Regions from separate parts of the Bacillus sp. Marseille-P3661 genome, predicted to be linked through region 2. Evidence: predicted binding sites of a transcription regulator. Region 2 holds the regulator's gene; the other holds the start of a gene.
The links. The regulator LexA, encoded in region 2, represses DNA repair genes until DNA is damaged. The targets are predictions, from matches to a motif close to CGAACATATGTTCG.

Region 1 (7,783 bases), on a different contig from region 2:
CATCAATTTCAGTATCTGTCGATAAAATAATAGCTTGTCTTCCGCAGTTTGGTATGAACTCTCTTAATACTGCAGCTTTATGGGTTCGGTCTAATCGGCCTAATAATGTATCGAAGATGAAGGGAACTTTTCTGCCAGAACATTTGAAGATCGCCCAAATTATCGAGATTAATAAAATTTCTTTTTCACCTGCAGATAGGGTAGATTTTTCTATAGGATCTTTTTGGGAGTCCAATAGAATCACATCATAGTTAGCTGGATTAATAATAATAGTAGAAACATAGTTGTGTTTTCTGAAAATTTTCTTTAGCATAATGGATGCTTCTATTTGAACTTGTTTTAATTTTTTCTTAAGTTGGATTTCTCTAAAGCGCCTACTAAGCGCAATTATTTTTTGAGACTCCAAGAATGAACTTTTCGTTTTGTCGTTATCTCTTAGTGTACTCTGTATTTTATTAATAGAGTTCATAGTATTTTCGAACTCGGTTTTCAATTGTTCTAAAAGTATCTCTTGTTGGCTTAGCTCAGCATCTAAACGGTGTAGAGTGAGTTGGATATGTTCCATTCGCTCAATCATACTGCTAAATTCATTAGTTGTATCGTTTACTTTTAGTCGTTCTCTAAGTTCTTGAAGTTCATTTAGCTTATTCTTGTTCTCTGTAATAACATTTATTACCTCTTGATCCAAACCACTTTCAACCTTTAAGTACATATTTTCAATTAAGCTACTTTCGGAAAAAGAAGCACCATGTATTTGAGCGATCTCCTCTTCAGGTTTTAATAAATCTAATAATTTTTCTTTCATTATATTACTTTCATCTGTTCCGATCTCACTATTAAGAGAATATAAGATCTCCTGTATCTTTTCGGTCGTAAGCTTTGTATCCAGTTGCTTATAAAGCTGCATAGACTCTTCATTTTGGATCTGTTCTCTGGTTTGTCCAAGCAATTCTTTTGTTAAGTAAAATGGTAATAGATTTGAGACAAATTCCTTTATTTTCTCCAAGTTTTGCTTTCGGTAAACTTCAATATGATTCATTTCGGTTATGATTTCATCACGTTCAGACTTTACTAGACCACCATATCTTTCAAAGTCATTTCTTAGCTGATGATATTCACCAGATAAATCTTCCTTCTGTTGATTTAGTTCTTTTATTTGTAACTCGGTGTGATAAATCTTTCGTCTTGTATTTTTTTCATTGGTGTTTAAATCATATAATTCTTGTTCAAGTGAGTTTAATTTTTTTGAGTCAATGTCTTGAGTTGAATAATTTTCTAGATCCATTTCAAGCGTTTCAAATAGGTCTAGATTAAAGACAACCTTTGAAAGATTTTTTAGGTAGTCGGAAAGTAGGTCCTCATTGACAATTCTAGCTATTTCCTCACCATCAAATAAACATAAATCTAATAATTGAGGAGGCATGATTTCTTTTAATTTTGATTGAAATAGTTCTTTATCATACTCAGTAAGGTGTTTACCATTAGCAATTAGTTCAAAATTTTCTTTTATGTTTTGATCATTTGTATGCCAATGCCGATGTAATATATAATCAATTTTCTCGAAGTTATCGACTAGAGAAAATTCTAATTTTATTCTAAAATTGTTTTCGCAATTTTTTTTAGCATTATGGTTTAAGATGCTTTTTACTCGTTTGAAGTAGTCTGCATTTTCGGTTTTATATCCATAACCGTATGAACCAAATAATCCTAACTTAATAGCATTTAATAATGTTGTTTTTCCTGCACCATTTTCGCCGCCAATTAAAATTACATTACTATTGTTCTCAGTGCGAAAGTCGAAGGAGTTAACCCCTTTATAAGCTCCGATGTTAGTTAATTGAATTTCATTAATAATCATTGTATAACCCTCATTTTCTACTTTTATAAATGTAGATAATCTTGTTTTAGCGCTTTGCTAATTTCGTCCAATAAACCTCTTCTAACTTTATACCCTGAGTAGCTTTTTTCGATTGAAACTAACTTCTTTAGAACATTAAAATCGACCTTAAATTCGTCTGCTAATAATTCAAGGTCAGAAATTTGGTCTTTATCGAAAAGTGGGCGGTCGTCTATTTCCCAATCAATTGAATAGCCCATAATTTCTTCAAAAATAGTAGGGATTTGATCCTCCCAATCACCATTTTTAAACCAAATTTTACGGATTTCTTTTAATTCTTCTATACTAATTAATTCATGATGGGGGTCATCTGGATGTTTTAGGTCTTTTTGAACCTTTAGGAGCTCAATTAGCATTTCTTTACGTGTTTCCATTGTAAAAGGTCCTAAACCAAGTTGTGCGTGTTTTGTAATAATTTGCCCATCTAATGTTTCCTCTTCATATGTCACTAATAACATCTGATCTTCTGGCGCACTTAAATCGATATTGTGTTTAGTAACATGGTCTTTAAAATTTTCTCTTTTTACAACTGTATAATCAGCTAAAGGCACTGACTGTTTTGGCCTGCCAGCTTTTTTTGGAATTAGCACATGAGGTTTCCCGTCTATTTCCTCAATTTGTATATCTTTATAATAAACTTGGCCGTTCATTCTGTACTTCATTCGTCTGCTACGATCATCTCTAATTGACGTTAACCAATTTCGATAATTTAACAATGGTTTTAGCCAATCATGTCCACTATGAATAAAACCACTTAAAGCTTTATCTTCATTAACAACTGTACAAACCCAACAACCAAAACGACTATTCCCACATGAACCGGCACTTTCTTTTATTGTTTTATCAACAACGAGAGGACATTCTCCGCTATTGGAATCTTGATAAAGTCGATTGAGTTCATGATTGTCATCACCCCATGGTGACGGGTGATTTAAAAGGTAGTACCAAACATCATCTAAGGTAAAACTTCTGATAGGAGCATAGACATAGGCATTTGTTAAAGTTGAATGGCGCATAAAAGTCTTTCCATCTACAGAATGAGAACGAATAACATTTCCGCGTGTTTGACTTTCATCTTCACGAACTCCTAGAACCATAATAACTTCTCCGAACGACGACACCTTATCCATAATAAATTGATTCGCCGGATCTATTTTTAATCGATCTGTGCACCATCTGAATTTTTGGTTTGGGGTGGGATAGCCTTTGCCAATGATATTTACCCAAAAAGAATTCTCATAAACAGGTTTAACTTTGTGAGTTTCAAAGGGTAAGTCTCTGTTTAAAGCTTCGTCCTGAATTCTTCTTAAAGTTTTATTAATAGAATTTATGATTAAGGGCGTTTCTACTAATGTATCAGAAGAAATTACATAAACCTTTTTATGTAATTCTTCATTAGGCATCTCACTTAGGGCTTCAAAGACAAGTTGAACTACTACTGTAGAATCTTTTCCGCCACTATAACCTACTACCCACGGGCGATCATCAAGTTTATATGCTTTTTTTATCTGCTCTTTTGCTTCATCTACGAAACTCATATTCTTATTAAGTAGATTACTAATGATGCCATTTTCCATATTAAACTACTCCTTTAAAATATTTATCTTCCAGTGCTTGCTCCGATTCTGTCAAAGGTAACCCTATTAACTGTTTGATTCTATTAGAGGTTAGTTGAATTGTATAGGTAGTTTTTTGGATCCGTCCATTTTGGTTAAAGGAGCGACCAAGCCAATCATTTGTATTACTTCTATTCCAGTCAATTTTTGATAGTTTTTCAATATAATAGATCCAATCTATTTGATGGTAATTCCTTAAATAATAGCCGACTAATCCAACTGCTTCAATAAATACACCATGCCCGACAATGAAATTTGCTCGTAATTCCCGTGTTGTTAATTCTTTTTTAAAGACCAAATCCCATTCTACAATAGTTTCGCACAAGACACGCCAAAATTCTCGTAGAAATTCATCATCTTCTAGAGTGATTTCGTCGCCTTTACTTTTCCCTAATAATTTGAGATTTGTATTAAAAATATGATTTAAGGCTAGTATTTTTGGAGAATTTTTGGATAAAGACACCCTTTCTTTATCTGTATATCTATTTAGTAAAGGAACTGTTGATATTATGTCCTTTGTTAGTAAAGCTAATCGATCACGATGGTCATAAAGAATTCCAATTGATGATGTAGTATTAACCGCGTGCCGATTTAAATCAGAAAATATTTGCTGAGATTTTCGTAGACCCTCATCGTGAAAAAATACAACAGAGATTGTTTCGTTGCCAAGTTCAGGTGAAATCTTTAAAGCTTCCTCAATAGCAGCTCGTCTATGTTGGCCGTCATTTATTAAAAATCTAGCGTCTAGAGCAATTCTTAATTGCCCCAAATCTTTTGAGGTAGGTTCGCTATTAAATGGATAGAATTGAATATCACCATCAATTGATGCTGTAATAGATGAAAAAACATAATCATTCTGGTTTTCTACAATATAATTTGTCATTTCCGGTATTCTAGCTTTATTTAGAATTCTTTGTGCTCTATGTTCGGGTGGGATTTCTTCCTCATCAAATAGAAATATTTTAGGAATAATTCGTAAAGGGCACATAGCAACAAAATACTCTTTGCCTGCTTGAATCCCTCTGATAGCTGGAAAATTATAACTAAAAGTTGCGTCCATATCTAAACCTCCTGATTACGTACGTAAATTGTTAATTTGATTATAATTGTTTTTTTTATGATATACAACTAAAAAGCCGAACTATTATTCGTTTTATAAGTAATCAAATTAATTGACAAATTTCGATATCGCCTTATTTATTAAATAGAGGGGAAATATGGTAATATTAAATAATAAGTATAATAAATCGGAGATGATTAAGAAGTGAGTTCGGAATACTTTTTAGGTTTCTTAGAGGAAATCAATCCAATAGCTGCTCAAAATGCTAAAAAGATGGAAGAGCTTTTATTCCATGATCCAAGCAGCTCTATTGTAAAAGCTAGATTATTTGCTGAAGCTATTTTAAATGATGTTTTTAAACAAGAAAATATAGATCCTCCATACTTAACAACTTTATTTGACAAGATATCATTCCTATCAAGGGAAGGTTATATTATACCAGAAATGCAACAATCGTTAGACACGATCCGTATGTCTGGAAACAAAGCTGCTCATGATGGAGAGTTTAATGATATTACGGTAGCTTTTAAATTGCATAAAGAAATGTATAAGATTGGGGTATGGTTTTATGAAGTTTATTCACTTGAACAACTTAAAGTCCCTGTTTATGAAACACCAAAACCACCTCAGAAGGAAAATATTCAGGAAATCGTGAAAAAGCAAATACTAGAAATATTGGGTGCAGGACGTTTTGAACATGACGCCAATGTTAGTCAAGAAGACCAAGTGAATAATAATTATAATGAAGAAAAGCAAAAGATTATTAATATAGATGATGAAAAAATTGAACCATTCAATATTCTTACAAAGGATCTTGGTACTGGTGAAAGTTACTTGCTAAGAGAATTAGGGAGACTTAAGGATTCCTCCCAAGAAGCGATTGAAAATGCAAGTCAGTTTAGTGCTTTTAAGAATTACTTACACGTAGATCGGAAAATTCAATTAGATCTAGAATTAATACTTAACCAAAATAAAGATAGACAGAAAGGTAATTTAATACTTCTGTGTGGGAGTGTAGGGGATGGGAAATCACATCTTTTAGCATATCTTGCTGAGAAAAAGCCGGAGTTATTAGCGAGCTACACCATTTTTAATGATGCTACCGAAAGCTTTTCACCTAATAAAAATGCTATGGAGACTTTAGAAGAGGTTCTACAGGATTTTTCGGATCAAAAAATAAAAGGATCTACTGAGAAAGTGATTCTTGCTATTAATATGGGTGTCCTACACAATTTTATCAATACTCAACACAAAGAGTTTTCGTATAAACAGTTAGAAGAATTTATACACCAAAGTGACCTGTTTTCACAAAATATTACTACACATTTTAGCGATAGTGTTTTTGATTTATTAAGTTTTGGAGATTATCATTCGTTTGAACTTACTGAAAAAGGTCCAACATCAAGCTTTTATTTGTCTTTATTACAAAGAGTGTTTAACTCTTCTGACCAAAACCCTTTTTATCTAGCATTCAAGGAAGACCAAAATAGTCAGATCCATACGATGGTACACGAAAATTATAAATTGTTACAAAATCCTTTTGTCCAAGAACAAATTGTTCAATTAATTATTCAAACGATTATTAAGAAAAAACTAGTTATTTCTGCTCGGGCCTTTCTAAACTTTGTAGCGGATTTGGTTATTCCGGATAATGTAACTAATCGTACACTAATGTCTGAGTTTGAAGTACTTAAGTTTTCATTACCTAATTTATTATTTAATCGAAAAGATCGATCACCTATATTGCAAGCAATGAGTCAGCTTGACCCAATCCACAAAAGATCTATCTTTATTGATCAGTTAGTAGTTGAGTTGAATACTCTTAATGAATGGGACTTGGTTATAGATCAGTATATAAAAGATCAAACTCCAAAAAAGTGGTTAACACCGTTTGTTTCCAAGGATAGCTTGACAGAACACTCGTTTAATTTGTTTTTTGAGTCTTTCATTAGAATCACTTTCTTAACAAATAAGGATTTTGCAATTAACATTAGTGATCGTAGTTACATAGCCTTTTTACAAAACCTTTATTATTTTAATACCGGAGACAGAAGAAAAATAAAAGCGTTTTATGATGAAATCAAAACGGCTATTTTTAAATGGAAGGGAAGTCCAAAAAAGGAGTATATTTATTTAAATAAACCTTCTGAAAAATATCGTTTATCACAAAAATTAAGCTTACGTCCGACAATAGACCATTTAAAACCAAACACAAATGATGTTTTGGAATCTTTTAAATCATCTATTGTACTTGGATATCATGGTGGTAATAGTGATGATAAAATCTTTTTAGATATCGATTATCCATTATATTTGTTATTAACAAGAGTAAGGGATGGGTATAGACCCAATAAAAAAGACGAAGAAGATGCGATTAGGTTCGTTGAATTTATTGAAAAAATAATGGCTTTTGGGGAAAAGAAACAGGAATTACTTGTTCATTTTCCTAAGGATAATCGCTTTTATATGATTAAGCGTGATGATTTCGGAGCTTTTGTATTTGAAAGGGAGTAATAGCTGATGGTTCGAACGTTGGATCGAGAGTACTTAAATGAACTTTTTACAAAAAAAACAAATCACGATACTGGAAAAACTTTAGATGTTCTACCATTCACCTCGCAAACGGGAGCAATTAGAGATAAATTTCATAAAGTAATGGGGGAATATGTTAGGAACATTTGTCAACTAAAGTATGACGAAAAATCTTTGGGTAATAGGGAGTTTTATGTATCATCAAAAGAAAATGAATTAAGTGAATATATTGCAAGCAATGTTGAATTTAATAACGATGATGAAATGTATGATTTTACCAGGTTTTTAGATCAATATTTATTTAGTCAGGATGAAATTAAACCGATCCATCCATTTTTATTTAATTATATGAGCATTAAAGTAGATAAGGATAAATTGGAAAATGAATTAAAAAAATACGGTCAATTCTTAAATGAAGTTTTTGGTAAAAACAATTCAGAAATAACATCTATTTTTACTACTAAGGATTCCGAAGATATATTAACTGAGCTGATATTAAGTAAAATGGATGCATTAAAGGAAACTAAAGTAAAAAGTGTTCAGTATCAGCCATTACTTAACTCTTTTAGCGAGCTTTATAAAGAAGACCTTATATATTTAAGTAAGTATAAAGACTATTTTTTAGCGTCATTTCCATTGCTTACACATTACTATGTCTTTATGTATGCTTGTCAATTG
Region 2 (7,783 bases):
TAGTTTATTCATCTGTGACATCATTTGATTTATTTTCTTTTGAGAAGGTTTCTGACCCATTTGCATCATCATTACCTTTAACATTTGTTCATTAATAGGTGGATTATTTTTTAAATAATTTTCCATATATTTTCTAGCAACAAAAAAGCCAATTGCTACACCTGCGAGTAATGCCACTAAACCAACTAAAATATAAGTCCACATAAAAACACTTTCCTCCTCATGGTTGTCCTAAACTACAGTTTACTAAAACCGATTCTAATATACAATAGTTTTAGACACAATCCCACAATTAAACATATTGTCTTTGCTTGATCGGATTTAGCCAACCAAAACGTCCATGTTCAAAATCCATTGCTAAAAAGTAAGGACTATATTTTCGAAGTGTTTCAAAAAAAGCCGTTTCCGCTTCATAGCTACCTTCGGACGAAAGTAATAAATATTGGTCATATACTTCTAATTTAGCCATAGACTGTGAGCGTTTTGTTCGAATTTTATAAGTAAATTGGATCTTATCTTGTTCATATAAAGGCTTTATATTCAAACTTTTTTCAATAAACCGATTGATTTCTATGATCGAAATTGGATTGGTAATGTAGTTAATTTGATTCGTTAATATAGGAATAAGACATTCATTAGCTGTCTGTCTATTTTCTAAAAACAAATTAAAAATCAGCAATTCTTTGCCAAAATAGTCGTAAGCTACTTCCTCTGTAAGTAGATGAATATGATAGCTTCTCATCGTCATTCCTCCTACTCTACCTTTTCTAGTAAAGTATAGCCTAAATAGAAGGAAATGATTGTCATCTACTGGTGAAAGATTCCACTAGTTTTGTCGATTTACAGCTTTATTACATATTTAAAGTAGAAAGAAACTCCCCTTACATTAATATTAATAAGAGGAGCTACTACATTATCTAAATTATTTTTGAAGCACTGCTTTTACCTTAGCAACAACATTCTCAACAGTAAAACCATACTCCTGCATGATTTTTTCTCCAGGTGCAGACGCTCCAAATGTATCGATAGCAATTATTGTACCTTCATCCCCAGCATAACGATTCCAACCGAGTGATGAGCCCATTTCAACCGCTACTCTCTTTTTAACTGCTTTTGGAAGAACACTTTCTTTGTATTCTTGCGTTTGTTCTTCGAAACGATCCCATGCCGGCATACTTACTACAGATACAGCGATGCCTTCTTTTTGAAGAATAGCTTGCGCCTCTATTCCCAAATTGACCTCTGAACCTGAAGCAAGAATAATAGCATCTGGCGTATCCTTACTAGCTTTACTTACCACATACGCACCTTTTTTCACGCCTTCATACGCATGTTGGTCTGTTCCTTCAATTGTAGGAAGACCTTGACGAGAAAGAACTAAAGCTGTAGGTTTGTTTTCACTTTCTAACGCAACTCTCCATGCTGCCACTGTTTCATTTCCATCAGCTGGACGAATAACAGATAGATTCGGCATCGCACGCAATGCAGCTAACTGTTCAACCGGCTCATGCGTTGGACCATCTTCACCGACAGCAATACTGTCATGTGTAAATACATACGTAACTGGTAAGTTCATTAATGCTGCGAGACGGATTGCTGGTCGCAAGTAATCAGAGAATACAAAGAATGTAGCACCGAAAACTTTTAGCCCACCATGCAAAGCAAGTCCGTTTAAGGCTGCACCCATTGCAAATTCACGAACACCAAACCAGATATTGCGGCCGCTATAATTGCTAGAAGAAAAATCACCTTGATCTTTCATCATTGTTTTATTTGAACTTGCTAAGTCAGCTGAACCACCGAAAAAGCTTGGAACTGCTTGAGCAATTGCGTTAATAGCTTGGCCAGATGAATCTCTGCTAGCAGGCTTATCTTTTCCAACTTGATAAGTTGGTAAACTTTGCTCCCATCCTTCAGGTAATAGTCCATCAATTGCCGTTTGAAGTTCTGTTCCCAACTCAGGATGAGCTTGTTTATATTGAGTAAATAAGCTATTCCATTGTTCTTCAAGCTGTTGACCTTTTTGTTTCACTTCTTTTTCAAAGTGCTCATATACTTCTGCAGGAACATGGAAGTCTTCAGCGAAAGTCCATTTATAGGCTTCTTTTACTAATTTCGTTTCATCAGCCCCTAATGGCGCACCGTGTGAAGCAGATTTACCGCCTTTGTTTGGTGAGCCGAAACCAATAGTTGTTTTTACCTCAATTAATGTCGGGCGCTCTAAATCGTTTCGCGCTGCATCAAGTGCACTTGCTATTTCATCTAGATCATTCCCATCTTCTACTCGAAGTACTTGCCAACCATACGCTTCGTAGCGTTTAATGACATCTTCAGAAAACGAGCGATTTAAATCTCCGTCTAAAGATATGTCATTTGAATCATATAAAATAACTAAGCGACCTAATTTAAGATGACCTGCAAGTGAAGCTGATTCTGCTGATACACCTTCCATTAAATCTCCGTCTCCACAAATACTATATGTATAATGATTAATAAGTTCAAAATCATCTTTATTATATTTACCTGCTAAATGTCTTTCTGCCATCGCCATCCCGACTGCAGTTGCAACACCTTGACCTAGAGGACCCGTAGTTGCCTCCACCCCTGGAGTATGCCCATATTCAGGGTGACCTGGTGTTTTACTTCCCCACTGACGGAAACCTTTTAGATCCTCGATTGAAACATCATAACCAGTTAAATGTAATAGACTATATAATAACATTGAACCGTGTCCAGCTGATAACACAAATCGGTCCCGATTAAACCATTTTGGATTACTAGGATTGTGATTCATAAAATTAGTCCATAGTTTATACGCCATTGGTGCAGCGCCCATCGGCATACCAGGATGCCCTGAGTTAGCTTTTTCGATCGCATCTATTGATAATGTACGAATCGAGCTAATCGACAATTGTTCGATTGAAAGTGACATTCACTTCATCCTTTCTTTTTTTATATTCCTGTCCATAATAAGATGGAAAAACAATTTGTACAACTATTAAATAAAATTTGTCAAATTGGCTCAAACTTTCCCTACCTATTATACCTTTTTATTTTATAAATTACGCTAGTTAATAGGAAAATTAATGTACCAATGGATTATTTTTTCTATTTTTACTTTCTTTTAACTTTTTAGGTGTTACATCTTTTCCTTCTGGGTCTATTACTTTAACTGAATGTAAAGTATTTTCCATAGATTTACGAAACGTTTTAATATATTCCTCTCTTAATTCTTTTTGTTCCGCTGTTTCTTCAGCTGTTAACCCTTCCAGTTTTGCCTTTTTTGATAAAGTGTTAATTCTACTTATCTTATCCTTTGATAACAATTCAATGCCTCCCTTTCTTTAATCCTCCACTATTTTTACTATAATTTCTTAAATATGTCCAGAAAAGCTATTGTCTCAATCATTTCAAATAGATTTTCGAACTTATGTTTGCGAATACTTACCAATTTTGATATAATTCTATTAATATATGGAAAACAAAATTGAGGTGTAACTATGACAAAAATCTCCAAGCGGCAAAACGATATCCTAGAATTTATTAAACAACAAGTACAACTAAAGGGCTATCCACCTTCTGTTCGGGAAATTGGTGAAGCGGTTGGCTTAGCTTCAAGTTCGACTGTTCATGGTCATTTAGCTAGACTTGAAAAAAAAGGGCTGATTAGGAGAGACCCAACTAAACCTCGTGCAATCGAAATATTAACGAATGATGATACTGATAGTATTCCCAAAAGTGAAACTATAAATGTCCCGGTTATCGGAAAAGTAACAGCCGGAATTCCTATCACTGCAATAGAAAACGTTGAAGATTATATACCTCTGCCAGATCGATTAATACCCTCTGATGGAAATGTGTTTATCTTGATAATTGAAGGCGAAAGCATGATCGAAGCAGGTATTTTGGATGGGGATATGGTGATCGTACGTCAACAGCAAACAGCCACTAATGGCGATATTGTTGTAGCAATGACAGAGGACGATGAAGCAACAGTTAAGCGGTTCTTTAAAGAAAAGGACTACATTCGACTTCAGCCAGAGAACTCAAGCATGGAGCCAATTATTCTTCAAAACGTTACCATTTTAGGAAAAGTAATCGGATTATATAGAAATTTACTATAATATTTAACATAAACCGAGAGAGTTATTCACCTAATAGGTTTACTTCAGAGGTGCAAACATTGTAAAACACATAGGAAAGCGCACTTGAATTCACTTTATAATTCACAGTGCGTTTTTTATTGATTTATAAACATTTTGGCGAATTTTAATAACTTATCGTCTGTAAATCACAGGGTATGAAATAAATATTGGAGGGTGCTTGATTTTGAGATTTAGTATGTAGATTATAATTGAGTAACCAGAGTTAGTAATAATAAGCGGAGATTTTTCGGTTAAACAGCAGGATAGAGCTTGGTTTGGGGTATATAAGCGGAGATTTTCCGATTAAGCAAAGCAAAGGTACCCATTTTTACGTTTTTCGAGTAAATTGGCGGAATCTTTCCGTCTATTTAAGCTATTTTCAGTGCCATTTCCTAATTAAGCGAAATTTCTCCGCTTATATATCAAACTCGCTTTGGCATCTAATGAAATTGGACAACTTACGGGTGGTTTCGGGGAAAAATGAAAAGTAAAAAGGGATTAGAGATATTGCATCTCTAATCCCTTTTTACTGTGAGGTTCATGTGATTTGCTAATTTGATTCGGTCTACGATTTACCGTTTTGCACCTCACAAGTAAACCGTTAGTTATTCACCTCCCTCGGTTTTTATTTATGTCGCTTATTTTCATCAAATATTTGCAGTAAAACTACTATAAAGATTTGATTCCTTATCTAACATACCTTTTTTTGATAAGGCAGCACTGCTAAAATATTTTCTATTTTAAATATTCTTATTCGCTTTCTAAGATAGCAAAAAGATTTAATGTTGTTTTCAGTAATTGCCTTTACATATATTATCCTTTGGGAAATAACTCCATTTTTGGTCACATAGATTATTTCAACTAGCGTATGATCTTTTAAAGCGTTCTTTAAAATTTTTAACATTTTAATACGCCTCCTTTCTTTACATTATATGCGAACATGTGTTTTAATATCAATATAAACGAGAATATTTGTTCTTATAAATCATAACCACACTGCTCAGCAATTTTATATTTTTTATCATTTAAAGGAGGCTATATCATGATTAAAGATCGTGGTACAATGAAATGGACTGCTATGATGTTACCCGAACATACTCAAGTATTGAGAGACATATGGCAAAGCGATCAGAAGGTTACCAAACCACTCTTAGATGAACAAGAGCTTGAAGAGATTAATCTTCAGTTGATGGAAGCGCTGAATTTTAATTTGGAAGTGACTCTTTCTTATTATGCCAACGGCTATATAAATACATCTGTAGGAATTATTCAATCAGTCAATACAAATAGCCAAGAAATTAAAATAGAAGATACTGCTAAAAAAATTTCTCATATTAAATTTGATGCAGTTACAAACATTAAAGTCCACAAAAGCTCCCAATCTTTAGATTGATAGCTTTGACATAGTACTTAAAACATCAACCAAAAAAACCTTGATACTAAATGTATCAAGGTTTTTCCCTTATTAATAAACTGACATATATTGTTCTCTTTCCCAAGGATGTACAGTTGTACGGAACATATCCCACTCGATTTCTTTTGCTTCAATAAAATGTTCAGCAATATGTTCACCAAGAGCAGCCATTATTACCTCATTTGATTTAAGCTTATCCAGTGCAACAGCTAATGTTGCCGGTAGATCAGTTATACCATGCTCTAGTCGTTCTTGCTTGTTCATCACATAAATGTTACGATCTACAGCTTTTGGAGCAACTAGTTTATTTTCAATTCCATCTAAACCAGCAGCAAGGATTACTGATAATGCTAAGTATGGGTTTGCAGCAGGGTCTACACTACGAACCTCAACACGTGTACTTAATCCCCTAGCAGATGGAATACGAACTAACGGACTTCTATTTTTCGCAGACCATGCCACATAGCAAGGTGCCTCATAACCAGGAACAAGACGTTTATATGAGTTAACTGTTGGGTTGCAAATTGCAGTAAATGATTCTGCGTGTTTCATTATACCAGCAATAAATTGGTATGCTATTTCACTTAATTGCAGCGGTCCATCTGGATCAAAAAATGAATTTTCCGAACCTCTGAATAGTGAAACATTACAGTGCATACCAGAACCACTAATGCCAAATAAAGGTTTCGGCATAAATGTAGCATGCAAACCATGCTTACGAGCAATTGTTTTTACTACAAGCTTAAATGTTTGAATATCATCGGCAGCTTTAACTACGTCAGCATATTTGAAATCAATTTCGTGCTGACCGGGTGCTACCTCGTGGTGAGACGCTTCAATGTCAAAGCCCATTTCTTCGAGCTCTAACACGATATCACGACGACAGTTTTCACCAAGGTCAGTTGGCGCTAAATCAAAGTAACCACCTTTATCGTTTAATTCAAGTGATGGTTCGCCTTTTTCATCTACTTTGAACAAAAAGAACTCTGGTTCTGGCCCTAAGTTAAATGAAGTAAAGCCCAATTCTTCCATACGCTTAAGCTGACGCTTTAAGTTACCACGAGGGTCACCAGCAAATGGAGTTCCATCAGTATTGTAAATATCACAAATTAAACGAGCAACTTTACCCTTTTCAGCAGTCCAAGGGAAAACAACCCATGTATCTAAATCAGGATATAAATACATGTCTGATTCTTCGATACGTACAAATCCTTCGATAGAAGAACCATCGAACATCATTTGATTGTTTAGCGCTTTATCTAATTGACCGATTGGAATTTCTACGTTTTTAATAATTCCTAATAAATCGGTAAATTGCAAGCGAATGAATCTTACGTTTTGTTCTTTTGCCATTTGTTTAATATCTTCTTTTGAGTATTTTGCCATAGCTGTTAGTCCTCCCCAATTCTTTAAATGTTTTTTCTATTATAAATTAAAAGTAGAAACGAAAATTAATGGAAAAACCTTGATAAATCACCTTGACGCGCAGATGTTTTATTAAACCTTCCGGCATCGATTAATTCCTTCCGCAACAAACGTCGTAATTCAGCATCTGAAAGTTCTTGTTTGACGTCACTAACCGGTTCAGTTTGTTCGCGAAATACTTGTTCAGTTTGCACTGAAAAAATCTGTTTAATACCGGCTAAATTGACACCTTGTTCAATTAACTTCTTTATCTCTAGCAAACGATCAACATCGTTAAAAGAAAACATTCTGCGATTCCCTTCCGTTCTCGCCGGGTTAATTAATTCATTTTCTTCATAATAACGGATTTGTCGTGCTGACAACTCGGTAAGTTGTTTGACGATCCCAATCGGGAATAATGGCATAGTGCGACGAATATTGTCACCCAAAACCTTTCCCCCTTCCGTAAACTATTTAGATTTTTTATATTTGTCTATCTATTTATTATATTACTATTTGTTAAGTTTAGTGTCAATATGATGTTATGTAATTTAACATGGATTTCACTAAAAAGTTTTTAGTACGCTTTATTACTTAACTCGACAACAACTGACAGCTGATTTTACTGGTCTGATAATTGAACGAGCCCATTTTCATGCAAATGCTTGACAGCAGTTATGATTGCAATTTTTACATGTTCATAGGTAAGACCTCCCTGAACATAAACTTCATAAGGTGGGCGCATTGGTCCATCTGCAGTTAATTCAATACTAGCTCCTTGAATGAAGGTACCAGCAGCCATGATTACATCATCTTCATA

Region 1: the regulator LexA is predicted to act here: its motif matches at 4,651-4,664, upstream of dndB (DNA sulfur modification protein DndB).

The regions. Positions count from the first base shown of each region.
Region 1 is NZ_LT965953.1:1,374,946-1,382,728, reverse strand. Features, by position in the region: gene dndD (DNA sulfur modification protein DndD) at 1-1,858, opposite strand, end outside; gene dndC (DNA phosphorothioation system sulfurtransferase DndC) at 1,882-3,474, opposite strand; gene dndB (DNA sulfur modification protein DndB) at 3,476-4,573, opposite strand; gene dptF (DNA phosphorothioation-dependent restriction protein DptF) at 4,778-7,087, shown strand; gene dptG (DNA phosphorothioation-dependent restriction protein DptG) at 7,094-7,783, shown strand, end outside.
Region 2 is NZ_LT965954.1:37,513-45,295, forward strand. Features, by position in the region: gene C1724_RS11100 (YneF family protein) at 1-204, opposite strand, end outside; gene sirA (sporulation inhibitor of replication protein SirA) at 293-742, opposite strand; gene tkt (transketolase) at 923-2,932, opposite strand; gene C1724_RS11115 (DUF896 domain-containing protein) at 3,084-3,326, opposite strand; gene lexA (transcriptional repressor LexA) at 3,501-4,124, shown strand; gene C1724_RS11125 (hypothetical protein) at 4,837-5,049, opposite strand; gene C1724_RS11130 (YolD-like family protein) at 5,188-5,538, shown strand; gene glnA (type I glutamate--ammonia ligase) at 5,611-6,945, opposite strand; gene C1724_RS11140 (MerR family transcriptional regulator) at 7,011-7,412, opposite strand; gene C1724_RS11145 (methionine gamma-lyase family protein) at 7,586-7,783, opposite strand, start outside.